Marichromatium purpuratum 984: one gene and its partner. Each later gene encodes a partner of the first gene's protein in a complex. Links are inferred from orthologs where the notes say so. Each region holds a gene or a part of one and is shown on either strand. Other genes may lie near its edges. The genes, in order: secA and secY.

Evidence for each region.
Region 2: the proteins of secA (region 1) and secY are in contact, whole or in part, in a crystal structure (PDB 3DIN), measured with the Thermotoga maritima proteins. The link is inferred for Marichromatium purpuratum 984 from one-to-one orthologs. Residues at the interface, in WP_004082002.1 of Thermotoga maritima: Glu261, Ala262, Arg263, Lys300, Ala301, Arg302, Thr303, Ile304, Ile305, Leu323, Tyr324, Asp325, Pro326, Val329, Ser330, Tyr333, Ile336, Lys340, Phe345, Val349, Glu363, Phe364, Tyr374, Ser375, Gly376, Gly377, Glu393, Ile395, Thr482, Ser483; in WP_004081795.1 of Thermotoga maritima: Glu108, Gly109, Glu110, Glu111, Ala236, Glu237, Arg238, Arg239, Ile240, Thr241, Ile242, Gln243, Tyr244, Ala245, Arg246, Arg247, Val248, Thr249, Gly250, Arg251, Arg252, Val253, Tyr254, Gly256, Ala257, Ser258, Thr259, Tyr260, Leu261, Pro262.

What each region holds. Positions count from the first base shown.
Region 1 is NZ_CP007031.1:3,201,066-3,217,287, reverse strand. The notes cover bases 5,525-8,855. They hold secA (preprotein translocase subunit SecA), read left to right. Parts: upstream 5,525-5,826; coding sequence 5,827-8,655; downstream 8,656-8,855. Other genes in these bases: argJ (bifunctional glutamate N-acetyltransferase/amino-acid acetyltransferase ArgJ), read left to right, coding at 8,660-8,855; MARPU_RS13925 (M23 family metallopeptidase), read left to right, coding at 5,525-5,581. Outside these bases: MARPU_RS13950 (cell division protein FtsQ/DivIB), read left to right, coding at 1-119; cell division protein FtsA, read left to right, coding at 126-1,361; cell division protein FtsZ, read left to right, coding at 1,575-2,741; lpxC (UDP-3-O-acyl-N-acetylglucosamine deacetylase), read left to right, coding at 2,994-3,905; MARPU_RS13930 (DciA family protein), read right to left, coding at 4,018-4,479; more of MARPU_RS13925, read left to right, coding at 4,673-5,524; more of argJ, read left to right, coding at 8,856-9,874; MARPU_RS13910 (Nudix family hydrolase), read left to right, coding at 9,900-10,826; DNA gyrase inhibitor YacG, read right to left, coding at 11,515-11,703; cell division protein ZapD, read right to left, coding at 11,707-12,474; MARPU_RS13895 (LOG family protein), read right to left, coding at 12,899-14,875; MARPU_RS13890 (GspE/PulE family protein), read right to left, coding at 14,990-16,222. UniProt on the Escherichia coli protein: Required for protein export, interacts with the SecYEG preprotein conducting channel.
Region 2 is NZ_CP007031.1:813,381-825,223, forward strand. What follows is about bases 9,024-11,831. They hold secY (preprotein translocase subunit SecY), read left to right. Parts: upstream 9,024-9,655; coding sequence 9,656-11,008; downstream 11,009-11,831. Other genes in these bases: rpmD (50S ribosomal protein L30), read left to right, coding at 9,024-9,200; rplO (50S ribosomal protein L15), read left to right, coding at 9,202-9,636; rpmJ (50S ribosomal protein L36), read left to right, coding at 11,037-11,150; rpsM (30S ribosomal protein S13), read left to right, coding at 11,234-11,590; rpsK (30S ribosomal protein S11), read left to right, coding at 11,627-11,831. Also shown: tuf (elongation factor Tu), read left to right, coding at 1-436; rpsJ (30S ribosomal protein S10), read left to right, coding at 441-752; rplC (50S ribosomal protein L3), read left to right, coding at 763-1,413; rplD (50S ribosomal protein L4), read left to right, coding at 1,418-2,029; rplW (50S ribosomal protein L23), read left to right, coding at 2,026-2,319; rplB (50S ribosomal protein L2), read left to right, coding at 2,352-3,179; rpsS (30S ribosomal protein S19), read left to right, coding at 3,199-3,477; rplV (50S ribosomal protein L22), read left to right, coding at 3,491-3,823; rpsC (30S ribosomal protein S3), read left to right, coding at 3,843-4,520; rplP (50S ribosomal protein L16), read left to right, coding at 4,524-4,937; rpmC (50S ribosomal protein L29), read left to right, coding at 4,937-5,134; rpsQ (30S ribosomal protein S17), read left to right, coding at 5,131-5,391; rplN (50S ribosomal protein L14), read left to right, coding at 5,506-5,874; rplX (50S ribosomal protein L24), read left to right, coding at 5,887-6,204; rplE (50S ribosomal protein L5), read left to right, coding at 6,219-6,761; rpsN (30S ribosomal protein S14), read left to right, coding at 6,772-7,077; and 6 more genes. UniProt on the Escherichia coli protein: The central subunit of the protein translocation channel SecYEG. Consists of two halves formed by TMs 1-5 and 6-10.

The DNA of each region.
Region 1 (16,222 bases):
AATTGTTGGTCGTGGATCTGCGCTACAGCAACGGGTTCGCCGTGCGCTGGGCGGATGAGAGACAGGCGCAGGTCCGCGCGAACTCGGGTCGCCCGGAGTGGCCCGACAATCGAGGATAGAACCGGATGTCGCGACGTAACGACAAGAATCTTTTGGTGGGCCTGGACATCGGCACCTCCAAAGTCGCCGCCCTGATCGGCGAACTCAAGGATGATGATCAGATCGAGATCATCGGCATCGGCGCCCACCCCTCGCGCGGACTCAAGCGCGGGGTGGTGGTCGACATCGAGTCGACGGTGCAGTCGATCCAGCGCGCGGTGGAAGAGGCCGAGCTGATGGCCGGCTGCGAGATCCACTCGGTGCACGCCGGGATCGCCGGCAGCCATGTGCGCAGCTTCAACTCCGACGGTGTCGCCAAGGTCAACGAGGGTGAGGTCACCCAGGCCGATGTCGATCAGGTGATCGACTCGGCGCGTGCGGTGGCGATCCCGGCCGACCAGAAGACCCTGCACATCCTGCCGCAGGAATTCATCATCGACGAGCAGGGCGGGGTGCGCGAGCCGATCGGCATGTGCGGGGTGCGCCTCGAGGCCAAGGTGCACATCGTCACCGGCGCGGCGAGCGCGGCGCAGAACCTCACCCGCTGCATCGGCCGCTGCGGGCTCGATGTCGACGACCTGGTGCTCTCGCAGCTGAGTTCGAGCTACTCGGTGCTCGGCGAGGACGAGAAGGAACTCGGCGTCTGTCTGGTCGACATCGGTGCCGGCACCACCGATATGGCGGTGTTCACCAATGGCGCCATCCGCCACACCTCGGTGATCCCGATCGCCGGCGACCAGGTCACCAACGACATCGCCGTGGCGCTGCGCACGCCCACCCAATACGCCGAGCAGATCAAGGTCGAGCATGCCTGCGCGCTCGCTCAGCTCGCCGCCGACAGCGAGGCGATCGAGGTGCCGAGCATCGGTGACCGACCGCCACGCCGGCTCTCGCGCCAGATGCTCGCCGAGGTCGCCGAGCCGCGCTACGAAGAGCTGCTGACCCTGCTGAAGAACGAGCTGCGGCGCAGCGGGCTGGAGGAGGTGGTCGCCGGCGGCGTGGTGCTCACCGGCGGCGGGGCCAAGATGGAGGGACTGGTCGAGCTGGCCGAGTCGGTGTTCGACATGCCGGTGCGTCTCGGTGTGCCGCAGCACGTCGTCGGCATGTCCGAGGTGGTCGACAACCCGGCCTATGCGACCGGGGTGGGACTGCTGATGTATGCGCGCCAGCACCGCTTCGCCCGTGCTCCCGAGATGGCCGAGGGGCCGGGGCTGCAAGGGATGTGGTCGCGCATGCGCGGCTGGTTCCAGGGCACGTTCTAGAGGGACGGTGCCGCTGCTCCGGTCGTTCCGGGGCGGTGGTGTCGGCAGGGCGGTGTCGCGAGCGATGCCGTAGTCAGGATGGACCGCGGCCTGCGGTCTCAGAGGCCCCGGTGTCCAGAGGACGTCGGGGATGTCGGGGGGCGGTGTCGCCTGGAGCGCGGCGCCGACGAGGTTTCAGGTTTTTGCGCACTGCAACAAGAGAGGAGATTTCACATGTTCGAACTGATGGACACCCATAGCCAGAACGCGGTCATCAAGGTTATCGGCGTCGGTGGCGGTGGCGGCAACGCGGTCAACCACATGGTCGCCTCGACCATCGAGGGGGTCGACTTCATCTGCGCCAACACCGATGCTCAGGCGCTGAAGAACTCCAACGTCAAGACCATCCTGCAGCTCGGCGCCGGTATCACCAAGGGACTGGGCGCGGGCGCCGACCCCGAGGTCGGACAGAGTGCCGCGATGGAGGATCGCGATCGCATCCAGGATGCGCTCGAGGGCGCCGACATGGTCTTCATCACCGCGGGCATGGGCGGTGGTACCGGTACCGGCGCCGCGCCGGTGGTCGCCCAGGTCGCCAAGGAGCTGGGGATCCTCACCGTCGCCGTGGTCACCAAGCCCTTCCCCTTCGAGGGCGTCAAGCGCAGCCGCGTGGCCGAGGAGGGGATCGCCGAGTTGGCCACCAACGTCGATTCGCTGATCACCATTCCCAACGAGAAGCTGCTGGCGGTGCTCGGCAAGGAGATGAGCCTGCTCGACGCCTTCCGCGCGGCCAACGACGTGCTGCTCAACGCCACTCAGGGCATCGCCGAGCTGATCACCCGCCCGGGACTGATCAACGTCGACTTCGCCGATGTCAAGACGGTGATGTCGACGATGGGCGTGGCGATGATGGGGACCGGTGCGGCCCAGGGCGAGAATCGTGCCCGCGAGGCAGCCGAGGCGGCGATCCGCAGCCCGCTGCTCGAGGACATCGATCTCGCCGGCGCCAAGGGCATCCTGGTCAACATCACCGCGGGGATGAGCCTCACCATCGGTGAGTTCGACGAGGTCGGCAGCACGGTGCGCGAGTTCGCCGACGACGAGGCCACCGTGGTGGTCGGGACCGTGGTCGACCCCGAACTTGAGGACGAGCTGCGAGTGACCGTGGTCGCCACCGGGCTCGGCGGTAATCGCGTCAAGGTCCGCCGTCCCGGGCTGCAGGAGCCGGCGATGCGTCTGGTCAGCGGTGACGGGGGTGAGAGCGCGCCCGACTATCGCGAACTCGATCGCCGTCCGGCGGTTGCGCGCAAGGCGGGTGCTCAGGCGGCGTCCGAGTCGGTCGGGGAGAGCGACCTGGATTATCTCGACATCCCCGCCTTCTTGCGTCGTCAGGCTGATTGATCAGGGGTTTCCCTGTATCTGAAAGACGTTTGAAAACAGGGGCGTCGTGTCTTGTTGCGTGCGAAACTTGATAAATCTTCGGGAAAACCCTAAGCTATCCGAAACCGCACCCGTCGTGATGACGCGCGTGCACATGAATCGAGCACAGGATGAGCGGCGTGGGGCCGGTTGAGCCGGTCCCGCGCTGGACTCGACCGGCAACCGGCAGGGATCGCCGTCGGCCGCCGTGGATAGCGAGGGGTAACCCGGGCGATGATCAAGCAACGCACCTTGAAGACCGTGATCCAGACCACCGGCGTGGGGCTTCACACCGGTGAGAAGGTCGCGCTCACCCTGCGCCCGGCCGCTCCGGATACCGGTATCGTGTTCCGGCGGGTGGATCTCGACACCCCGGTCGAGATCCAGGCCACGCCCTTCAACGTCGGCGACACCCGGCTCTCCACCACCCTGGTGCGCGACGACGTGCGGGTTTCCACCGTCGAGCACCTGCTCGCCGCCTTCGCCGGCTTCGGTATCGACAACGCCTATGTCGATCTCGGTGCCGCCGAAGTGCCGATCATGGACGGCAGCGCCGCGCCCTTCGTGTTCCTTATCCAGTCTGCCGGTGTCGAGGAGCAGCCTAGGGCCAAGCGCTTCATCCGCATCAAGCGCCCGATCGAGGTGCGTGATGGCGACAAGTACGCACGCTTTACGCCCTATCACGGCTTCCGGGTCGATTTTTCCATCGATTTCGACCATCCGGCCTTCCACGCTCGGGTCAATCGCGCCAGCATCGACCTCTCGACCCACTCCTTCGTGCGCGAGGTCAGCCGGGCCCGGACCTTCGGCTTTCTCAAGGAGATCGAGGCGCTGCGCCAGCAGAACCTCGCCCTCGGCGGTAGCCTCGACAATGCCGTGGTGGTCGATGAGTATCGGGTGCTCAACGAGGAAGGCCTGCGCTACGACGACGAGTTCGTGCGTCACAAGATGCTCGACGCCATCGGTGACCTGTACCTGCTCGGCCATTCTCTGGTCGGCGCCTTCAGCGGTCACAAGTCCGGGCACGCACTCAACAACATGCTGGTCCGTGCCCTGGTTGCCGACACCGCCGCCTGGGAGGAGGTCAGCTTCGAGGACGGTGAGTGCGCCCCCATCGGTTATGGTCAGCCGGTGGCCGCGATCTGAGCCGCCGGGTCTGGCCGGGCGATGATGATGGTCGCGCCCAGCCCTCGTCAATCCATTGCCGCAACGACCGGTCGCTGCCCCTGGCAGCGGCCGGTCGCTTGCGTGTGCTCGCTCAGTCGTTCGAGGTGTCGTCCTCGACATGACGCTCGGCGAGTCGTCTGAAGGTGGCGGCGAGTTCGGGGTCGTCCAGGTGTTCGGCGGCGGTGCGCAAGTGTTCGACGGTCGCCGCCGAGAGTCGACGCGGAGTGCCGGTCTGAGCGCTGGTGGGGTGCTGGCGTGGTGACTGTGGCGGTCGGGTCTGGATGTGCACCGCGGTGAGATCGGGCGCGGCCAGCGCGGCGCCGAGATCGCGGGCGATGAAGCGCGCGCGAGTCGCCCACGCCGGCGAGTCGAGCACTAGCACCAACGTGGTGTCCTCGAGGTGGGCGTCGATACAGTGACGCTGCAGCCCGCCGGGGACGCGCTGGCGAGCGGCCTCGAGTAGTTCGAGTTCGCGCTGTCGCCGGGCGAGCCGGGCGCGCACCATGGGGTTGTTCCAGAGCAGGTCGTGGATCGTTTTGGGCCGGTCGGGCATCGCTGCGGGTTGTCGGTGTGTCGAGCAGGAGGCGTGTGCTGCCGCCCGATGATGTCAATGAAGGCGCCTATCCAATCGTTCGGCGTTTCCGGTAGGTGGCGAATGGGGCCATGCCGGCAGTGCCAGAATCAAATCACGTCACCGTAGTATAAACTCGCGTCCTCGGGCGTGAGCCTAACCGTAGAGAGAAGCGATGCATCATCTCGATCGAAGCAAGGCCCCGCGTGGCCAGGTGATCCTGCTGGCCCTCGGGGCCTGCGTGCTCGGTGGTGGCGGGATCGGATTCCTGGCCGGTCAGTCCCTCATCCGCATCGAACCGCCCGCCCCGCCACCTGCCGCCGCATCCACTCTCTCGATTCCCGCCACCCCCTCCACCGATGAAATCAACGCGCTCGCCGCCCGTCTCGGGGAGATGCAGGCCGAACTGCTGCGACTCAATGCGCTCGGCGCACGGCTGGTGCAGATGTCCGGGCTCGACGCCGAGGAGTTCGACTTCGATCGACCGCCGCCGCAGGGTGGCCCCGCCGAGGGACCGGTGCGCGACTACACCATCAAGGAATTGATTAGCGAACTCGGCAGCGTCGCCAGTCTCATCGATGATCGCCAGCGCAAGCTCGGGGTGATCGAGGGCGTGGTGATGGAGCAGGGGCTCAAGGCGCAGGCGCTGCCGACCAACTGGCCGGTCGCCTCCGGCTATATCACCTCCAAGTTCGGCTATCGGATCCACCCGACGCGCAAGGTGCGGCTGTTCCACAGTGGTGTCGACTTCGCCAGTCCGCGCGGCACCCCGATCGCCGCAGCCGCCGATGGCGTGGTCGAGTTCAGCGGCCGACGCAATGGCTATGGCTTGGTGGTCGATGTTCGTCACATGGACGGACTGGTGACCCGCTACGCCCATAACAACAAGAATCTGGTCGAGGTCGGGCAGATGGTGCGCCGGGGGCAGAAGATCGCCACCGTCGGCTCGTCGGGCGTCGCCACCGGTCCGCACGTGCACTTCGAGGTGATCAAGGACGGTAAGGCCGTTGACCCCATGGTCTACCTTGGCAAGACGCCCAAGCGCACCCTGGCCGACGCCGGTGCCGATCAGTCGGGCGGTTGAGCGCCGCTTGCGGGTTCAGCGGGGCGCATCGCGCGCCTCCATGGTGTCGTGCTCCTTCCTTCCTCGATCAGCATTGAGCGCCAAGGCCTCAGGGCGGCTCTTGACGAACGATGCTGCGCCAAGGTGGTCCTTGGATGGTGATGATCGCGCGGGAGCCCTGGGCTCCGCCCCCGGTGGTCCCGCAACGGTCAAGCAAATCCGGTACAATTCCCCGATTTTCCTAGGCACAGGTCTCAGTCAATTCGATGGTCACTCAACTGCTCAAGAAGGTCTTCGGCAGCCGCAACGATCGCCTGGTCAAGTCGCTGCTGAAGTCGGTCGCGAAGATCAATGCACTCGAACCCGAAATCGAGCGGTTGTCGGACGATGCGCTCGCCGCCAAGACGACCGAGTTCCGCAAGCGGCTGGCCGACGGCGAGGCCCTCGAGGCGCTGCTCCCCGAGGCCTTCGCGGTGGTGCGCGAGGCCGGGCGACGGGTGCTCGGCATGCGTCACTTCGACGTCCAGATGGTCGGCGCCATGGTGCTCAACGACGGCAAGATCGCCGAGATGCGTACCGGTGAGGGTAAGACCCTGGTCGCGACCCTCGCCGCCTATCTCAACGCGTTGCCCGGCAAGGGCGTGCACGTGGTCACCGTCAACGACTATCTGGCGCGACGCGACGCCGCCTGGATGGGGCGTCTCTACCATTTCCTCGGGCTCTCGGTCGGCGTCATCAACTCCTCCGGTGGCATGGGGCCGGATGCCGCATCCTATCTGCTCGACCCGGCCCATGAACCGGTCGAGGGCGAGGGTTACCGTCATCTGCGTCCGGTGACGCGGCGCGAGACCTATGCCGCCGACATCACCTACGGCACCAACAACGAGTACGGCTTCGACTACCTGCGCGACAACATGGCGTTCCGCCCCGAGCAGCGGGTCCAGCGCGACCCCTTCTACGCCATCGTCGACGAGGTCGACTCGATCCTCATCGACGAGGCGCGGACCCCGCTGATCATCTCCGGTCCCTCGGAGGGTGACACCGATCGCTACAACAAGATCGACACCCTGATCCCACGCCTGACCCGCCAGGACCCGATCACCAACGACGAGGGCAAGCCCGACTTCGGCCCCGGTGACTACTCGGTCGACGAGAAGATGCGCCAGGTCTACCTCAGCGAGGAAGGACACGAGCGCGTCGAGCAGATGCTGGTCGAGGCCGGCCTGCTCGACGCCGGCGCGAGCCTCTACGACTCGGCCAACATCGCGTTGATGCACCACGTCTATGCGGCGCTGCGCGCACACGCGCTGTTTCAGCGCAACGTCGACTACATCGTGCGCGACGGTCAGGTGATCATCGTCGACGAGTTCACCGGGCGCACCATGCCCGGGCGGCGTTGGTCCGAGGGGCTGCACCAGGCGGTCGAGGCGAAGGAAGGCGTGGCGATCCAGGCCGAGAACCAGACCATGGCCTCGATCACCTTCCAGAACCTGTTCCGTCTCTACCCCAAGCTCGCCGGCATGACCGGCACCGCCGACACCGAGGCCTACGAGTTCCAGCAGATCTACGGGCTCGAGGTGGTGGTGATTCCCACCAACCAGCCGACGGTGCGTGACGACCGCGGCGATCTGGTCTACCTCACCCAGGAGGAGAAGTACCAGGCGATCATCGAGGACGTGCGCGACTGCGTCTCGCGTGGTCAGCCGGTGCTGGTCGGTACCGCCTCGATCGAGACCTCGGAGCTGATCGACAACCTGCTCACCAAGGAAGGCATCGAGCACCAGGTGCTCAACGCCAAGCATCACGAGCGCGAGGCGGCGATCATCGCCCAGGCCGGTCGTCCGGGGACCGTGACCATCGCCACCAATATGGCCGGTCGTGGTACCGACATCGTCCTCGGCGGCAACCTCGAGGCCGAGCTGGAGGCCGTTGGCGCCGGGGCCGACGCCGCCGCGCTGCGCGCCGACTGGGAGAGCCGTCACGCCACGGTGATGAGCGCCGGTGGTCTGCACGTGATCGGCACCGAGCGCCATGAGTCGCGGCGTATCGACAACCAGCTGCGTGGTCGTTCCGGGCGTCAGGGCGATCCTGGCTCCTCGCGTTTCTATCTCTCGCTCGAAGACAATCTGATGCGCATCTTCGCCTCCGAGCGCATCGGGACCATGATGAAGCGCATGGGCATGGAAAAGGGCGAGGCGATCGAGCATCGCTGGGTGACCAAGGCCATCGAGAACGCCCAGCGCAAGGTCGAGGGTCGCAACTTCGACATCCGCAAGCAGCTGCTCGAGTACGACGACGTCGCCAACGACCAGCGCAAGGTGATCTACCGCCAGCGGCGCGAGCTGATGGACATCACCGACGTCGGCGAGACCATCGCGGCGATGCGCGGCGACGTGCTCGGCCAGCTCATCGACGGTTACGTGCCGCCGGAGAGTTTCGAGGAGCAGTGGGATCTGCCTGGTCTCGAGCAGGCCCTGGCCGAGCACTTCGGCGGCAACTGGCCGCTGCGTCGCTGGCTGGAGGAGGACGATTCGCTGCACGAGGAGACGCTGCGCGCGCGCATCGCCGAGACCCTCACCGAGCAGAGCGCCGAGAAGGCGCGCGTGGTCGGCGCCGACAACATGCGCGAGCTGGAAAAGGCGGTGATGTTGCAGACCCTCGACGCGCACTGGAAGGATCATCTCGCCGCCATGGACTATCTGCGTCAGGGCATCCACCTGCGTGGTTACGCGCAAAAGAACCCCAAGCAGGAGTACAAGCGCGAGGCCTTCGAGATGTTCTCGGCGATGCTCGACTCGATCAAGCAGGAGGTGGTTGCCACCCTCGCCAAGCTGCAGGTGCAGACCGCGGCCGAGCTACCCGAGCGTGAGGCCGCGCCGAGCGCTGGCTTCGAGTTCAAGCACGACGCCTTCACCGGTCTCGACGGTGGACGGACGGCGCCGGAGCCTGGTGCCGAGCAGGAGGGGCGTGGCGCTCAGCCCGGTGGTGAGGCCGATGCGCCTTACGTCCGCGACGGTCGCAAGATCGGTCGCAACGAGCCCTGCCCCTGCGGTTCGGGCAAGAAGTACAAACAGTGTCACGGCAAGGCGGACTGAGACCATGAACACCAGCGACGCGATCGACTTCCTCCCGGTTCCCGGCATCCGGCTCGGGGCCACCGCCGCCGGCATTCGCTACCAGGGGCGTGACGACCTGGTGGTGATGGAGCTGGCCGAGGGCGCGACCTGCGCCGCGGTGTTCACCCGCAACGCCTTCTGTGCCGCGCCGGTGACCCTGGCGCGCCGCCATCTCGCGAGCGCCGCGCCGCGCTATCTGCTGATCAACGCCGGCAACGCCAACGCCGGCACCGGTCGACAGGGGCTGGAGGCGGCGCAGGCGAGCTGCGGCGCGCTGGCCGGGCTGGTCGGCTGTGCTTCGGAGCAGGTGCTGCCCTTCTCCACCGGGGTGATCGGCGAGCACCTGCCGGTCGAGCGCTTCAGCACCGCGCTGCCGGGGCTGTTGCCGGGGCTTGCCGCCGACGCCTGGCCGGCGGCGGCGCGCGCGATCATGACCACCGACACCTTCCCCAAGCTCGCCTCGCGCCGCTTCCAGTGCGGCGGACAGACCGCGACCCTCACCGGGATGGCCAAGGGTTCGGGGATGATCTGTCCCGACATGGCGACCATGCTCGCCTTCGTCGCCACCGACGCCGCCGTCGCCCCCGAGGTGCTGCAGCAGGCGTTGCAGACGGCCAGTGACCGCTCCTTCAACGCCGTCAGCGTCGACGGCGACACCTCGACCAACGACGCCTGCGTGCTCGCCGCCACCGGCGCGCTCGGCAACGCGCCGGTCAGCGATCCGGCGAGCGCTGACGCGACGGCCCTGCAGGAGGCGCTGGAGTCACTCTGCACCGAGTTGGCGCGGGCCATCGTCAAGGACGGCGAGGGTGCGACCAAGCTGGTCACCATCGCCGTCGAGGGCGCGCGCGACTGGCACGAGGCGCGTCGGGTCGGCTATACCATCGCCCACTCGCCGCTGGTCAAGACCGCGCTCTTCGCCTCCGATCCCAACTGGGGCCGGATCCTTGCGGCGATCGGTCGCGCCGGGGTCGAATCGCTCGACATCGACCGGGTGCAGGTGTGGCTCGGCGACGTGGCTATCGTGCGTGACGGCGGGCGTGCCGCCGACTACGAAGAGGCCGCCGGCGCCGCGGTGATGGCCGAGTCCGAGATCCTCATCCGTGTCGATCTCGGTCGCGGTGAGGCCGAGGCCCAGGTGCTCACCTGCGATCTGTCCTACGACTATGTCCGCATCAACGCCGAATACCGCAGCTGATCGCGATCCCGCCGAGATCCATGTCATGGTCGGCGCCATCGCCGACCACGAGGGCCGGATCCTCATTGCCCGCCGTCCTGAGGGTGTGCACCAGGGCGGGCTGTGGGAGTTCCCCGGCGGCAAGCTCGAGACGGGTGAGTCGCCAGTCGCCGGGCTCGCCCGTGAACTCGACGAGGAACTCGGTATCCGTGTCGAGCGCAGCCGGCCGCTGATCCGAGTGCGTCATCACTACGGTGATCGACGGGTGCTGCTCGACGTCCACCGGGTCGAGCGCTATGTCGGCGTGCCAGAGGGTCGCGAGGGCCAGCCGCTCGACTGGGTACACCCCGAGGCAATGAACCCCGACGACTTCCCCGCCGCCGATCGGCCGATCATCACCGCGCTGCGTCTGCCCCCGCTGATGCTGATCACCGGGGCCGACCCCGAGCACGCTGAGCAGTTCCTGCGCCGGCTCGAGCGCGCCTTGGAGGGTGGGGTGCGACTGGTGCAGCTGCGCGCGCACGCACTCGGCGCCGCCGACTATCGCGCGCTGGCCGAGCAGGCGTTCGAGCGCTGCGAGCGTCACGGCGCCAAGCTGCTGCTCAATCGTGCGCCGGAGGAGGTCGTCGGAGTGTCGCGTCACGGGCTGCATCTGGGCTCGAGCCTGCTCGCGCGGCTGGGCGCGCGTCCCGGCGCGCCCGGCGAGCTGGTTGGCGCCGCCTGTCACGATGTCGCCGAACTCGATCGCATCGCCACCCTCGGACTCGACTACGCGTTGCTCTCGCCGGTCAAGACGACCGCCACTCACCCCGGCGCCCCGGCCCTCGGCTGGTCGCGTTTCGCCGCCATCGCCGCCACCGCCAATGTTCCGGTCTACGCCCTCGGCGGCATGACCCGCGCCGACCTCGACACCGCCTGGGACCTCGGCGCCCAGGGCATCGCCGCCATCCGCGGGCTGTGGCCCGGCGACTAGCTTTCAGCCGCCAGCCGCCAGCCACCAGCGGATTGAACCGCAAAGCCGCAAAGGGTGCGAAGAGAAGAAGGGCTTCCAGCTGCCAGCCTCCTAGTGAGGAGGCTGGGTCGTCTTGTGCCGCCGCAGTTGACTGCAAACCCAGACTTCAGGCTGCTCGCTGAAGGTCGGTCACTGTCTTTGCGACCTTGGCGATCTTAGCGGTTCGAGTCAGCTTCCAGCGACCAGCCGCCAGCGGATTGAACCGCAAAGCCGCAAAGGGCGCGAAGAGAAGAAGGGCTTCCAGCTGCCAGCCTCCAGTGAGGAGGCTGGATCGTCTTGTATCGCCGCGGTTGACTGCAAACCCACTTTGAAGGCCGCTTGCTGAAGACCGGTCACTGTCTTTGCGTCCTTGGTGTCTTCGCGGTTCGAGTCAGCTTCCAGCGACCAGCCGCCAGCGGATTGAACCGCAAAGCCGCAAAGGGTGCGAAGAGAAGAAGGGCTTCCAGCTGCCAGCCTCCTAGTGAGGAGGCTGGATCGTCTTGTGCCGCCGCAGTTGACTGCAAACCCAGACTTCAGGCTGCTCGCTGAAGGTCGGTCAGTGTCTTTGCGACCTTGGCGATCTTAGCGGTTCAATCCCGCTGGCCGCTGGCCGCTGGCCGCTGGCCGCTGGCCGCTGGCCGCTGGCCGCTGGCCGCTGGCCTGGGCCGACTCAATGCTCCGGCGATGTCTGCTGGGGCGGGGTCTCGGGGTCGATCGGTTCGCTGATGCGGTGGTTCTCGTTGAACCACTCGCCGAGGTCGATGAGGCGGCAGCGTTCGCTGCAGAAAGGACGCCAGGGCGATTGCTCGCTCCATTCGACGGGGGTGGCGCAGGTCGGGCAGGGGACGGTGATGGACATGGATCAGAAAAGACAGCAGGTCAGTCGGAAGGGAATGTCGTCGCTGGTCTGGGCCGGGCGCTCCTCGCTCTCGATGGTCATGAAGCGGATGCTGAAGCGGTTCTTATGACCGCTGACCTCGGGGTAGAGCCCGCTGCTGGCATCGACGCCGATGCGCACCAGTTGCGGTGGCACCTGGCTCTCGAGTGCCTCCTGATAGAACCCGGCCTCGGCCATGGCCTGGCGCGGCGGGGCGCTGGCGCGTACCAGCGAGAGTGTCAGCGCGATCGCCTGATGGGCCGGGCGCAGGTCCACGAGCCAGTCGGCCAGACGCTGCTGGCGTTGTTCGGGCGGTTGCAGCAGCCAGTGGTGGAGCTGTGGCAGGTCGAAGCTGCAGCTGCCGCCGGGGATGCTGTTGCGCTGGGCGACACCCTTGAGGAAGTCGTCCTCGCGGGCGATCTGACCGATGGGGCCGTCGATGGCGAGGATGGTGTTACGCGAGCGCTCCAGGTCGCTGAGCACGCGCTCCAGGGCGCCGGGGTCGACGCCGGGCCGCGAGGCGATGCGGCGCAGGGTCTCGAGCGTGCGTTCGAGTTCCTTGAGCAGTTCGTTGCGCACATCGGCGCGGGCGGTGATGGCAACGATCTCGATCAGGCTCTCGAGTGCGGCGCGCGTCGCCCAATCCTCGGGCTGGGGCGCGAAGTGATCGAAGCGCTCGAACAGGTGTTCGAGCCGGAGGAAGGTCCGGGTGCGCTCGTTGAGCGGATGTTCGAAGGTCAGGACTGTCGGCACGGCGGATGTCTCGGGATCAATTCGACCCTTGGCTCTCGGTGGCGGGCGCGGTGCGCGGCCCCCGGCTGACATTGACCGCCGACGCCCGACGGGCGTCGGCCCCTCGCTCGATTGTGCGGCTTTTGTTCACAGAAGTCACGGGTGATCGGGCTATGGCCGCCAGCCGCCAGCCGCCAGCCGCCAGCCGCCAGCCGCCAGTCACCAGCTGCCAGTCACCAGCTACCAGCCGCCAGCCGCCAGCCACCAGCCGTCAGCCGCCAGTCACCAGCCACCAGTCACCAACCACCAGTCACCAACCACCAGTCACCAGCCGCCAGTCACCAACCACCAGCGGGCGTGTGCATTCAGCCGCAGCGATGAGTGAAGGCCGACCTTTCCCCACTGGAGGCTGACCGCTGGAAGCTGATCGCTGATCCCCCTCTTCTCAACCCAGCCGCAACGCCTGCTTGTAGAACCTGGGCACGGCGTCGGGGTCGCTGGTCATGAGGATGTCGTCGAGCAACCAGTGCGGCATCCGGCCCTGGTCGGCCATGTGCGCGAGCTGGGTCTGCAGGCCCTCCCAGTAGAAGCCGTTGCCGCTGCCGTCGAAGAACACCAGAGGGCCGGACTCGATCACCCCGAGCTTCATGTCGGTGAGGGTCAGGCCGATCTCCTCGAGGGTGCCGACGCCGCCGGTGAGGAAGATGTGGAAGCTGGCGATCTCGAACCAGCGCTGGCGCGACTGTCGGCTGCGGCTCTGGAAGGTCTGGTAGAAGTCGGCGCTGTCGTTGGGCTTCTGATCGATGGTCTCGATGAAGCTCGAGCCGACCATGAGCCCCATCTCGTGGGCCACGTCGGTGACCTGCTGCATGGCCCCGGGGCCGCCGCCGGTGAGGATGCTGATGTCGTTGCCGAAGAGTCCGCGCAGGTTGGTGAGCAGGCGCTCGACCTGGGCGATGCCGTGGTCGTTGAGCGGTCTGGTCGAGCCGTAGATGGCGAACACCAGGGTGTCGTGGAAGCGCGAGACGTTCTCCGGCGCGGTGAAGTAGCCACGCAGCCCGCGGAAGACGTGCTTGACCACGTGCCCCCGTGCGTCGTTGCACCAGAACACCTCGATCCCCAGTCCCTCGTAGTCGGCCAGCCGGCCATGATCGCGTGCCGAGAGGAAGTGACCGTGCTCGAACGAGGCGCGGCGGAAGATGATCCGGCCGATGCGTTGCTGCAGCGCGGCGGCGCAGATCTCGGTGTGCTCGACCAGATTGGGGAAGTAGCCGAGCAGCAGGGTGGCGCGCGCGCCGTCGGGGAGTTCGGAGAGCACCGAGGTGCCGCACTCGGGGCGGGTGTCGAGCCGCAACCCCTCGGCCACCAGCCCGGCGGCCAGCTCGGTGCCGCGCCGCGGATCCGGCGGGGTCTGCGGCTGGGTCCAGATGTGCTCGGGCGCGTCGCCGGCGCGCAGTCGTGCGGGGGCGTGGCTGATCGCCATCATCCGGTGGGAGTAGTGGTCGTGGTTGGCGCCGCTCTCGAGCCGGTCGAACACTGCCTTGAGGGTCTCGAACTCCGGGTCGGGTTGGCTGCCCGGTTCGCCCTGGCGCTCGGGGCCGCCGTGCCAGTAGCGACGACGGGGTTCGAGCGCGATCGCCTCGTGGACGGTGGCGGCGACGCTGGGGTTGATGATGAGCTGGTCGGAGCGGTTGATGAACTCGAGATAGATGTTGGTGCCCCGGGTCGAGACCGGATCGAGCACCGTGGCCTGCAGGTGCAGCCCCAGCGCCTCGTCGAGGTTGCGCAACACCACGTAGTGACGGTGGAGGAACATCGAGCAGGCGGTGACCAGCCCGTCGCGCGGGGGCAGCTCGATGTGCTCGACCGGCTCGCGGACCTGCAGTCGGTTGAGCAGATCCTTGCCGTCGGCATGGGTGGCGATGGCGGTGACCTGTTCGATACCGAGCGGCTGGGCGAAATGGAAGATCTGGCGCTGCGGGCGCAGGATCAGATAGCCGTTGCTGTCGATCGAGAAGCCCGAGGGCACCTGGATGGCGTTGTCGCGGATCAGGCGGTGGATCTCGGTCGAGTCGAGCCGGGTGTCCTCGGGACAGAACACCAGCCGCCCGACGCGCAGTCCGGGGACGACGATACGCTCGAGATGCTCGCCGATGCCGTAGGAGGCGATGGCGGCGACGATCTGCAGGCGCAGGTCGCAATAGGTGTGGTCGAAGGTCGGGGCCGGCGCGGCGGGGACGATGTTGATCCCCAGGCGCGCCAGTCGGCTGCGCGCGGCGAACAGCAGCTCGGACTCTCGCTCGGCGACGCGGGAGCGGAACTCGGGGCCGAGTGCGAAGCGAGCCTCGACCAGGAAGCCCTCGTCGGTGCGCTCGACGACCTTGGTGATCCAGCCGTCGCTGGTCTGTGGAGTGGCGTACATGGCAGCGTCCTGAAACGATGGTGTCAGGGAAGGCGACTCGATCGATGGTACGCCTCCGTGCGTATCGACGCGACCGCTGTCGATGACCCGTGCGTGACGATTGTGTTGCCAGTCTCACCCCTGGGGTTGCAGCAGTGTCTCCATGAACTGGGGGCCGAACAGTCGGCGCAGCTCCTCGCGGCTGGTCTGGCCGCTGTGCAGTCGCTGCAACGCGACCTCGCGCATCGCCACATAGCGTCCGGGGCGCTCCAGCATCTCCGCGCCGCCGCGTGGTGCGCCCTCGCCGATCCAGTGCGCCAGGGTCTCGTCGATCAGCAAGAGTTCATAGACCAGCACCCGGCCGTGGTAGCCGGTGTGACGGCAGCGTGGACAGCCGACGCCGCGATACAGCGGCTCGCCGCGCTCGGCCAGGTCGCGGGCGAGGTCGTCGCCGAGGTCGGGCTGGCGACAGTGTCCGCAGAGCCGCCGGGCGAGACGTTGGTTGACCACGCCGATCAGTGCCTCGGCGATGGTCGCGGCGGGGATGCCGAGGGTGCGCAGTCGGTTGACCACCGCGAACACGCCGTTGACGTGCAGGGTGGAGAGCACCAGATGGCCGGTCTCGGCTGCGCGCATCGCCGCCTCGGCAGTCTCGCCGTCGCGAATCTCGCCGACCAGCATGATGTCCGGGTCGTGGCGCAGGAAATGGGTGATGGCGTGCTCGAAGCCGTAGCCGGCGCGGCGGTTGACCTGGGTCTGGGTGGCGAAGGGCAGGGAGTACTCGATCGGGTCCTCGACGGTGATGATGTTCTTGCCCGTGAGCCCCTGGGCGCGCAGCCCGGCATAGAGGGTGGTGGTCTTGCCCGAGCCGGTGGGACCGGTCATCAGGATGATGCCGTGGGGCTGCTCGAAGAGGTCCTGGAGCAGCGGCAGGTGCGCGGGCAGGAAGCCGAGTTCGTCGAGCCCGCTGATATAGGCCCCGGTGGGCAGCAGGCGCAGCACCACGTTCTCGCCGTGCGGGGTAACCGCGGTGGAGACACGGACGTCGTAGGTGTCGTCGTTGACGGTGGTGGTGAAACGCCCGTCCTGTGGCAGCAGGCTGTCGGCGATGTCCATGCCGGCGCGCACCTTGATCGCGGCGATCAGTCGCGCCAGCACCGGCTCCATGCAGTAGACCGGCAGCAGCACCCCGTCGATGCGGAAGGAGAGGTGGATCGAGCGCGACTCGGGCTGGATATGGATGTCGGTGGCGCGTTCGGCGACGGCGTAGTGGAGGATGCGCGCGAGCAGAGTGTCGGTCGAGAGGGTGTTCTGCTGATCGAGCCGGAGCTTCTCGTACTCCTGCACGAAGGCGCGCTCGAGTGCGCT
Region 2 (11,843 bases), 2.4 Mb from region 1 along the record:
CACCACCAAGACCACCTGCACCGGCGTGGAGATGTTCCGCAAGCTGCTCGACCAGGGCGAGGCCGGTGACAACGTCGGCGTGCTGCTGCGCGGCACCAAGCGTGAGGACGTCGAGCGTGGTCAGGTGCTGGCCAAGCCCGGCAGCATCACCCCGCACACCAACTTCGAGGCCGAAGTCTACGTGCTGAGCAAGGAAGAGGGTGGTCGTCACACGCCCTTCTTCAACGGCTATCGTCCGCAGTTCTACTTCCGCACCACCGACGTGACTGGTGCCTGCGAGCTGCCCGAGGGCATCGAGATGGTCATGCCTGGCGACAACGTCAAGATGACCGTCCAGCTGATCGCGCCGATCGCGATGGAAGAGGGCCTGCGCTTCGCTGTTCGCGAGGGTGGTCGTACCGTCGGCGCCGGCGTGGTCTCCAAGATCATCGAGTAAGGATATGAGCAGCCAAAGAATTCGTATTCGACTGAAGGCGTTCGATCATCGTCTGATCGATCAGTCCGCACGCGAGATCGTCGATACCGCCAAGCGTACCGGCGCTCAGGTTCGTGGTCCGGTTCCGCTGCCTTCCAAGAAGGAGCGCTTCACGGTCCTGGTCTCCCCGCACGTCAACAAGGACGCGCGTGACCAGTACGAGCTGCGCACCCACAAGCGCCTGATGGACATCGTCGATCCGACCGACAAGACGGTCGATGCGCTGATGAAATTGGATCTGGCCGCGGGCGTCGACGTCCAGATCAAGCTGAGCTGAGGACGAAACGATGACGATCGGAGTTATCGGGCGTAAGGCTGGCATGACCCGGCTGTTCAACGAGGACGGGGAGAGCATCCCGGTCACCGTGATCGAGGTCCAGCCCAACCGTGTGAGCCAAGTCAAGTCCGCCGAGACCGATGGCTACCGCGCCATTCAGGTTGCCTTCGGATCGCGTCGCGCCTCGCGTGTGACCAAGCCGATGGCGGGGCACTTCGCCAAGGCCGGTATCGAGGCCGGTGAAGTGTTGCGCGAGTTCCGTCTCGAGGGCGAAGAAGGTGCCGACATCGAAGTCGGTCAGGAGATCTCGGTCTCCATGTTCGAGGCCGGCCAGAAGGTGGACGTGCGTGGCGTGACCAAGGGTCGCGGCTTCGCCGGCACCATCCGCCGCCACCACTTCCGTGGTCAGGATGCGACCCACGGCAACTCGCTGTCGCACCGCGCGCCGGGTTCCATCGGTCAGAACCAGACCCCGGGCCGTGTGTTCAAGGGCAAGAAGATGGCCGGTCACCTCGGTGCCGCCAATCGTTGCCAGCAGGGTCTCGAGGTGGTGCGTGTCGATGCCGAGCGCAACCTGCTGCTGGTCCGTGGCGGTGTGCCCGGTCCGGCGGGTGGTCGCGTGGTCGTGCTGCCGTCCGTGAAGCAGAAGAACAAGGGTTAAGTCCATGGAACTCGCCATTCGAAATGACAACGGCGGTGCCAGCGTGCAGGTCTCGGACACCGTTTTCGGGGCCGACTTCAAGCCCGGTCTGATTCACCAGGTGGTTACCGCGTACCTGGCCGGCGCGCGCGCCGGCACCAAGGCTCAGAAGAACCGCTCAGCCGTCTCTGGCGGCGGTGCCAAGCCGTGGCGTCAGAAGGGCACCGGTCGTGCTCGTGCCGGTACCAGCCGCAGCCCGCTGTGGCGCTCCGGTGGTGTGACCTTCGCCGCGCAGCCGCGCGACTACAGCCAGAAGGTCAACCGCAAGATGTACCGCGGTGCCGTGCGCTCGATCCTCTCCGAGCTGGTGCGTACCGAGCGTCTGGTGGTGGTCTCCGAGTTCGCGCTCGAGGCACCCAAGACCAAGGAGCTGCTCGCACTGCTCGAGGGCCAGGGTCTGAAGGACGTGCTGATCCTCACCGACGGCATCGAGCCGAACCTGTTCCTGGCCGCGCGCAACGTCAACGGTGTTGACGTGATGGCGGCTCAGGAGGTCGACCCGGTGAGCATGATCGCTTTCGAGAACGTGCTCGCGACCGAGGCGGCGATCAAGAAACTCGAGGAGCGCCTGGCATGAACAAAGAGCGTCTGATGAAGGTGCTGCTCGCGCCGATCGTCTCCGAGAAGTCGACCCGTATCGCCGAGTCCGGCCAGGTCGTGTTCCGGGTTACGACCGACGCGACCAAGCGTGAGGTGAGCCAGGCCGTCGAGCTGCTGTTCGAGGTCAAGGTCGACAGCGTGCAGATCCTCAACGTCAAGGGTAAGACCAAGCGTTTCGGTCAGCGCCACGGCAAGCGTCAGGACTGGCGCAAGGCCTATGTGCGTCTGGAAGCTGGTCAGGATATCGATTTCGGCGGCGGCGCGTGAGCGCAGCGGCGGACAGCAACGGATAGACCAAGATGGCAATCGTAAAGACCAAACCGACGTCCGCCGGGCGCCGCTTTGTCGTGAAGGTGCAGTCCCCCGAACTGCACAAGGGCGCCCCCTACGCGCCGCTGATCGAGAAAAAGACGAAGAACGGTGGACGCAACAACTTCGGACGCATCACTGTGCGCCACCAGGGTGGTGGTCACAAGCAGCGTTACCGTGTTGTTGATTTCAAGCGTAACAAGGAAGGCGTACCGGCCGTGGTCGAGCGGCTCGAGTACGACCCGAACCGCACGGCTCATCTGGCGCTGCTGAAGTACGCCGATGGTGAGCGTGCCTACATCATCGCCCCCAAGGGGTTGAGCGCAGGCGATCGCGTGCAGGCCGGTGAGGCCGCTCCGATCAGCGTCGGCAACTGCATGCCGCTGCGCAACATCCCGGTCGGTACCTTGGTGCACTGCATCGAGATGCGTCCGGGCAAGGGCGCCCAGCTCGCCCGTTCGGCCGGTGCATCGGCCCAACTCGTCGCGCGTGAAGGCGCGATGGCCACCCTGCGTCTGCGCTCCGGTGAGATGCGCAAGGTGCATGCTGATTGCCGCGCGGTGATCGGCGAGGTCGGCAACTCCGAGAACAGCCTGCGGAAGCTCGGCAAGGCCGGCGCGACCCGCTGGCGTGGCGTGCGTCCCACGGTGCGTGGTGTCGTCATGAACCCGGTCGACCATCCGCACGGCGGTGGTGAGGGCCGGACTTCCGGTGGTCGTCACCCGGTCACCCCCTGGGGTGTGCCGACTAAGGGCCATAAAACGCGCAAGAATAAGCGGACCGATGGCATGATTGTGCGTCGTCGCGGCCGCAAGTAAATAAGGCGAGGTTGAGCAAGTGCCACGTTCGATTCGAAAAGGACCCTTTGTGGACCACCACCTGATCAAGAAGGTGGAAGAGGCGGTCGCCCAGAACAGTAAACGGCCTATCAAGACCTGGTCGCGTCGCTCCATGGTGTTGCCGGAAATGGTTGGGCTGACCATCGCAGTCCATAACGGGCGTCAGCACGTGCCGGTGCTCGTCAATGAAAACATGATCGGCCACAAGCTCGGCGAGTTTGCGCTGACGCGCACCTTCCGTGGGCACGCCGCCGATCGCAAGGCGAAGAAGCGCTAGTCGGAGACCCGCAATGCGAGCCGAAGCAACATTGAAATACGCACGGGTCTCTGCCCAGAAGGCCCGGCTGGTCGCCGATCTGATCCGCGGTCAGCGCGTCGAGGAGGCCCTGAACACCCTGGCCTTCAGCAACAAGAAGGGCGCCGAGATCATCAAGAAGGTCCTGGAGTCCGCGATCGCCAACGCCGAGCACAACGAAGGCGCTGACATCGACGAGCTGAAGGTCGCTGCGATCCAGGTCAACGAGGGTCCGACCATGAAGCGGATTCGCGCGCGTGCCAAGGGCCGCGCCAACCGCATCATGAAGCGTACCAGCCATATCAGCTTGACGGTGTCGGAAGCGTAAGGAATTTCAGGGGACCAGTATGGGACAGAAAGTTAATCCGAACGGCATCCGACTTGGCATCGTCAAGGACTGGACTTCCAAGTGGTATGCAAGTTCGAAAGATTATGCCGACCTGCTCAACACCGACCTGCAGGTGCGCGATTTCCTGCGCAAGAAGCTTGCAAAGGCCTCGGTGAGCCGCATCCAGATCGATCGTCCGGCGAAGAACGCCCACATCACCATCCACACCGCGCGTCCTGGCGTGGTGATCGGTAAGAAGGGCGAGGACATCGACAAGCTGCGCGTGCAGGTCTCGAAGATGATGGGGATTCCGGTGCACATCAGCATCGAGGAGATCCGCAAGCCCGAACTCGACGCCCAGCTCGTCGCCGAGGGCATTGCCCAGCAGCTCGAGCGTCGCATCATGTTCCGTCGCGCGATGAAGCGCGCGTTGCAGAACACCATGCGTCTGGGTGCCGAGGGCATCAAGGTCAACGTCGCGGGCCGTTTGAACGGCGCCGAGATCGCCCGTAGCGAGTGGGCCCGTGAGGGTCGCGTGCCGCTGCACACCCTGCGTGCCGACATCGATTACGGCTTCGCCGAGGCGCGCACCACCTATGGCGTGATCGGCGTCAAGGTGTGGATCTTCAAGGGCGAGGTGTTCGGCGACCAGGTCCCTGAGGAGCCGGCATCCAAGAGCGCCGGAAGAAAGGGTTAAGTCATGCTGCAACCGAAACGCACCAAGTTCCGAAAGCAACACAAGGGCCGCAACCGTGGCCTCGCCCAGAGCGGCAACCAGGTCAGCTTCGGCGAGTTCGGTCTCAAGGCCGTGAGCCGTGGCCGGGTGACCGCGCGTCAGATCGAGGCGGCCCGTCGTACCATCACCCGTCGCGTCAAGCGTGGCGGCAAGCTGTGGATTCGCGTCTTCCCCGACAAGCCGATCTCCAAGAAACCTCTCGAGGTTCGAATGGGTAAAGGTAAGGGTAACGTCGAGTACTGGGTCGCGCCGATCCAGCCCGGCCGGATGCTCTACGAGATCGAGGGCGTCAGCGAAGAGCTGGCACGTGAGGCCTTCAAGCTCGCCGCTGCCAAGCTGCCCGTGCAGACCACCTTTGAGAAGCGGACGATCCTGTGATGAAGGCTAACGAACTCCGACAGAGCAGCCTCGACGAGCTGCAGGCGCGGTTGATGGACCTGTTGCGCGAGCAGTTCAACCTGCGCATGCAGCAGGGCACCGGTCAGCTGTCCAAACCCTCGCAGATGAAGGCCGTGCGCCGGGATATCGCCCGGATCAAGACGGTGATGGCGGAAATGGCGGGCAAGCAAGCATGAGCGACGAGAACAACAGCAACCGCATCCAGGAAGGGCGCGTCATCAGCAGCGCGATGGACAAGACCGTGACCGTGCTCATTGAGCGTCGCGTCAAGCATCCGCTCTATGGCAAGTTCATGCGTCGTTCGACCAAGATTCATGCCCACGATGAAGAGAACACCTGTAACCAGGGTGATCTCGTCCGTGTCGAGCAGTGCCGGCCGCTCTCCAAGACCAAGACGTGGCGTCTGCTCGAGGTCATCGAAAAGGCGCGCTGAGGCGACGCGCTTCGACAAGGTCCCGGACGTTCGCTCGTTTTGTCGCTCGTCCGTCTCGCGATTCGCTCAGCAGCCGGTTTAGCCCGGAATCAGCAATAGGCGTAGGTAAACAACATGATTCAGATGCAGACCAATCTCAGCGTCGCTGACAACAGCGGCGCCCGGAGCGTGCAATGCATCAAAGTGCTTGGCGGATCGCATCGGCGCTACGCGGGCATCGGCGATGTCATCAAGGTCACGGTCAAGGACGCAATCCCGCGCGGCAAGGTCAAGAAAGGCGACGTGTTCAACGCCGTTGTCGTTCGCACCCGCAAGGGCGTGCGTCGTCCCGACGGTTCCCTGATCCGCTTCGACGGCAATGCCGCCGTGCTACTGAACAACCAGCTCCAGCCCATCGGCACCCGCATCTTCGGCCCCGTCACGCGTGAATTGCGTGGCGAGCGCTTCATGAAGATCATCTCGCTGGCGCCCGAAGTGCTGTAAGGAGACGACGGCATGCAAAAGATCAAGAAGGGTGATGACGTCACCGTCATTACCGGCAAAGACAAGGGTAAACGTGGTACCGTGCTGCGCGTCGTCGACGCCGAGCACATCATCGTTGAGAACGTGAACATCGCGCGCAAGCACCAGAAGCCGAACCCGCAGGTCGGCGAGCCTGGTGGTATCGTCGACAAGCCGATGCCGATGCACGTCTCGAACGTGGCGCTCTACAACCCGCAGAAGGGCGGGCCAGACCGCGTCGGTTTCAAGATCCTGGAAGACGGTCGCAAGGTTCGCGTGTTCAAGTCGAACGGCGAAGTCGTCGACGTCTGACCGAAGGAAGCGAGATGTCCACCAGACTACAGACAGAATACGAACAGCGCATCGTCGGTCAGCTCAAGGAGCGTTTCAGCTTCAAGAGCGTGATGCAGGTGCCGCGCATCGAGAAGATCACGCTGAACATGGGCGTTGGCGAGGCCGTGGCCGACAAGAAGGTCATGGACAACGCCGTCGCCGACATGCGTGCCATCGCCGGCCAGCAGCCGATCGTCACCTACGCCCGCAAGTCGGTCGCAGGCTTTAAGATCCGCGAAGGTTGGCCGATCGGCTGCAAGGTGACCCTGCGTCGCGAGCGCATGTACGAGTTCCTCGACCGCCTGATCAGCGTCTCCATCCCGCGTATCCGCGACTTCCGTGGGCTCAGCCCCAAGGCGTTCGACGGGCGTGGCAACTACTCGATGGGCGTGCGCGAGCAGATCATGTTCCCCGAGATCGATTACGACAAGATCGATGCACTGCGCGGGCTCGACATCACCATCACCACGTCGGCTCGGACGGACGAAGAAGGACGGGCTCTGCTCGAGGCGTTCAACTTCCCCTTCCGTACCTGAGGTAGAGACCATGGCGAAAAAGAGCATGATCGCGCGCGATCGCAAGCGCGCCCAGGTCGCGGCCCAGTTCAGCGCCAAGCGCGCCGAGCTCAAGGCGGTGATCAACGACCGTAACGCGACTCCCGAGCAGATCGACGAAGCCGTGCTGAAGCTGCAGAAGCTTCCGCGCGACGCCAGCCCCTCGCGTCAGCAGCGTCGCTGCCGTGTCAGCGGCCGTCCGCATGCCGTGTATCGCAAGTTCGGTCTCTCGCGCAACAAGCTGCGCGAGGCAGTGATGCGTGGCGATGTCCCTGGCGTCGTCAAGGCAAGCTGGTAGAATTCCCCCCTCGGGCCTTCCGGCCCGAGCATCCTGAAAACCAAGTCCCCCCAATGGGTATCACATCGGCAACGATGGATTGACCCGAGGAGAAGCCAATGAGTATGTCGGATCCGATTGCGGATATGCTAACGCGTATCCGTAACGGCCAGCAGCGCGGCAAGTTCACCATCATGATGCCGTCCTCCAAGCAGAAGATCGCGATCGCGAACCTGCTGAAGGAAGAGGGCTACATCGCCGACGCGCAGGTCGAAGAGAACGAGGGTAAGCCCCAGCTGGTTCTCAGGCTCAAGTACTATCGCGGCAAGCCCGTGATCGAGTACCTCAAGCGCGTCTCGCGCCCCGGTCTGCGCATCTATCGCAGCAAGGACGAGCTGCCCCAGGTCTGGGCCGGTCTCGGCGTTGCGATCGTCTCCACCTCCAAGGGTCTGATGACCGACCGCGAGGCCCGCAAGGCGGGTCACGGCGGCGAGATCATCGCCTACGTCGCCTAAGGGAGGTCGGAACTATGTCTCGCGTTGCAAAGGCACCGGTCGCCATCCCCAATGGGGTTAAAGTCGAACTCCAAGGTCAGGACGTCAAGGTCTCCGGCCCCAAGGGTTCGATGGAGTGGACCGTGCATCCGGCGGTCCGCGTCTGTGAGGAAAACGGTCAGCTGCTGGTCGCTCGTGCCGAAGGGTACGAGAAGGACTGGGCCATGGCCGGCACCACTCGGGCGCTGATCAATAACATGGTCGTGGGCTGCGGCACCGGCTTCACTCGTAAGCTGACCCTGGTCGGCGTGGGCTATCGCGCTCAGGCCAAGGGCAAGGTGCTCAACCTCAACCTCGGCTTCTCGCACCCGATCGATTTTCCGGTGCCCGAGGGCATCACCATCGAGACCCCGAGTCAGACCGAGATCGTCGTCAGCGGTGCCGACAAGCAGCAGGTCGGTCAGGTCGCGGCGAAGATCCGTGGGTTCCGTCCGCCGGAACCCTACAAGGGCAAGGGCGTGCGTTACGCGGACGAGAACGTCCTGCGTAAGGAAGCCAAGAAGAAATAAGGGGTCTAGGCAATGGATAAGAAACAAGCTCGTCTGCGCCGTGCGGCGCGGGCTCGTGCCAAGATCCGGGAGCTCAGTGTCTTCCGTCTGTGCGTGCACCGTACGCCCCGGCACATCTACGCCCAGGTCATCGCTCCCGAGGGCGACAAGGTCGTGGCCAGCGCCTCGACCCTCGACAAGGACCTGCGTCAAGCGATCGAGGGCCACAAGGGTAACGTCGCAGCCGCGGCCGTCATCGGTCAGGCGATCGCCGAGCGCGCGCGCTCCGCTGGTGTGGAATCGGTCGCCTTCGATCGTTCCGGCTTCCGCTATCACGGCCGTGTCAAGGCGCTCGCCGATGCCGCCCGTGAACACGGACTGAAATTCTAAGGACTCGATCATGGCGAACTTCAATCCAAAGACAGAAGGCGACGAGCTTCTGGAAAAGCTGGTGACCGTCAATCGGGTCGCCAAGGTGGTCAAGGGCGGACGTCAGTTCGGCTTTGCGGCGCTGACCGTGGTCGGCGACGGCAAGGGTCGGGTCGGCTTCGGTCGCGGCAAGGCGCGTGAGGTGCCGGTGGCGATCCAGAAGGCGATGGAGAATGCCCGCAAGAACATGATCGACGTCAAGCTCAATGGCACCACGCTGCAGTACCCGCTGCAGGGGCGTCACGGCGCGGCCCGCGTGTTCATGCAGCCGGCCTCCGAGGGTACCGGTATCATCGCCGGCGGCGCGATGCGTGCCGTCTTCGAGGTGCTCGGGGTGCAGAACGTGCTGGCCAAGTGCATCGGCACCAACAACCCGATCAACGTCGTCCAGGCGACCATCGAAGGCCTGCGCAAGATGAACGACGCCGAGCTCGTCGCTGCCAAGCGCGGCAAGACCGTCGAAGAGATTCTGGGGTAAGCGATGGCTGACAAGAAGATGATGAAGGTCAAGCTGGTGCGCAGCGTCCATGGACGCCTCGAGCGTCACCAGGCCTGCGTCCGCGGCCTCGGTCTGCGGCGCATGCACCAGGTCGTCGAGGTCGAGGACACCCCTTGCACCCGCGGCATGGTCAACACCGTGTCCTACATGGTTAAGGTCGTGGAGGAGTCTTGAGATGCGACTCAATGAGCTGAAGCCCGACGAGGGCAGCCGCAAGGTTGCCAAGCGCGTCGGTCGCGGGATCGGCAGCGGACTCGGCAAGACCTGTGGCCGCGGCCACAAGGGTCAGAAGTCGCGTTCCGGTGGTTTCCACAAGGTCGGCTTCGAGGGCGGTCAGATGCCGCTGCAGCGTCGTCTGCCGAAGGTCGGTTTCCGGTCGCGCAAGGCGCTGGTCCAGGCTGAGGTGCGCCTGAACGAGTTGGCCCTGGTCGAGGGCGACACCGTCGATCTCGCTGCGCTGGTCGCGGCCGGGGTATTGAACCACCGTATCAAGTCGGTCAAGGTCATCGCCTCGGGCGAGATCTCGCGGGCTGTCACCGTACGTGGCCTGGGCGTGACCAAGGGTGCGCGCGCGGCGATCGAAGCGGCGGGCGGCAAGGTCGAGGACTAATCGGGAAGGCGCGTAGCAGATGGCCAAGAACGTCGGATCCATGGGAAGTGCGCTCGGCGGTATGGGGCGGTTGACAGAGTTGCGTCAGCGCCTGCTGTTCGTGCTCGGCGCACTGCTCGTCTATCGTATCGGTACCTTCATCCCGGTCCCGGGCGTCAACCCCGAGGCCTTGGCCATCCTGTTCGATCAGAACCAGGGGTCGATCCTGGACATGTTCAACATGTTCTCGGGAGGTGCCCTGGAGCGCGCCAGTCTGTTCGCGCTGGGCATCATGCCCTACATCTCCGCCTCCATCATCATGCAGTTGATGACGGCGGTGTTGCCGAAGCTCGAACAGTTGAAAAAGGAAGGCGAGTCCGGTCGCCGCAAGATCACTCAGTACACCCGCTACGGTACCGTGGTGCTCGCGACCTTTCAGGCCATCGGTATCTCGATGGCGCTGCAGGGTCAGACCGCTGGTGGTTCGGCGTTGGTCTCCCACGCCGGTCCCGGGTTCGTGTTCACTGCGACCGTGTCGCTGGTGACCGGCACCATGTTCCTGATGTGGCTCGGCGAGCAGATCACCGAGCGCGGTATCGGCAACGGCATCTCGCTGATCATCTTCGCGGGTATCGTCGCCGGTCTGCCCTCGGCGCTCGGCGGCACCCTGGAGCTGGCGCGCACCGGTGAGATGAACTCGCTGGCGGTCCTCGCGCTGTTCGCCCTGGCATTGGCGGTCACCGCATTCGTGGTGTTCGTCGAGCGCGGGCAGCGGCGGATTACCGTCAACTACGCACGTCGCCAGCAGGGGCGGCGGATGATGCAGGCGCAGAGCACGCACCTGCCGCTCAAGCTCAACATGGCCGGCGTCATCCCGCCGATCTTCGCCTCCAGCATCATCCTCTTCCCAGGGACGCTGGGGCAGTGGTTCGGCAGCAACGAGGATCTGCGTTGGCTGGCCGACATCACCGCGAAGCTCTCGCCCGGTGAGCCGGTCTACGTGCTCTTTTACGCGACGGCGATCATCTTCTTCTGCTTCTTCTACACCGCGCTGGTGTTCAATGCGAAGGAGACGGCCGACAACCTCAAGCGCTCTGGGGCTTTCATTCCGGGGATCCGTCCGGGGGAGCAGACGGCGCGCTACATCGATACCGTCATGACCCGGTTGACGGCAGCAGGCGCGATCTACATCACCGCTGTCTGCTTGCTGCCTGAGTTCCTGATCGTGGGTTACAACGTGCCGTTCTATTTCGGCGGCACCTCACTGTTAATCGTAGTGGTCGTGGTCATGGACTTCATGGCGCAGATTCAGGCTCACCTGATGTCGCATCAGTACGAGGGCCTGATGAAGAAGGCCAACCTGAAGTCACCCGGCGCCGGCATGTTGCGCTGAAGAAGGCCCCGACTCTTAGGAGACAAGAATGAAAGTGCGTGCATCGGTCAAGAAGTTGTGCAGAAACTGCAAGGTGATCAAGCGGAATGGAACGGTGCGGGTCATCTGTTCCGACCCCCGTCACAAGCAGCGCCAGGGTTGACGGACTCCCGTTGACTACAGTAAGCAATTTGTTATACTGCGCGGTTTACCCGCTGAGCATTTAGGACTGAGGGGTTCGTAGCTATGGCCCGTATCGCCGGCGTCAACATTCCCGACAAAAAGCACGCCGTGATCGCGTTGACCGCGATCTACGGCATCGGCCGCACCCGCGCGGGCGAGATCTGCGACGCGGCAGGTATTCCGCGTGACACCAAGATCCAGAGCCTCACCGAGGAAGAGGTCGAGAAGCTGCGTGGCGAGGTCGCCAGATTCTCCGTCGAGGGCGATCTGCGTCGTGAAGTGTCGATGAACATCAAGCGCCTGATGGACCTCGGCTGCAACCGCGGCATCCGTCATCGTCGCGGCCTGCCCCTGCGTGGTCAGCGCACGCGCACCAACGCACGGACCCGCAAGGGGCCGCGTCGTCCGATCAAACGCTAAGCGCCCTGGCGCAGCAGATTAGCTGGATTACGTCGAATGGCTAAACCGATTCGCAGCACCAAGAAAAAGGTCAAGAAGCAGGTTGCAGACGGCATTGCGCACGTCCACGCCTCCTTCAACAACACCATCATCACGATCACCGATCGTCAGGGCAACGCCTTGGCCTGGGCCACCGCCGGTGGTTCGGGCTTCCGCGGTTCGCGCAAGAGCACGCCCTTCGCGGCTCAGGTTGCCGCCGATCGTGCCGGTCAGG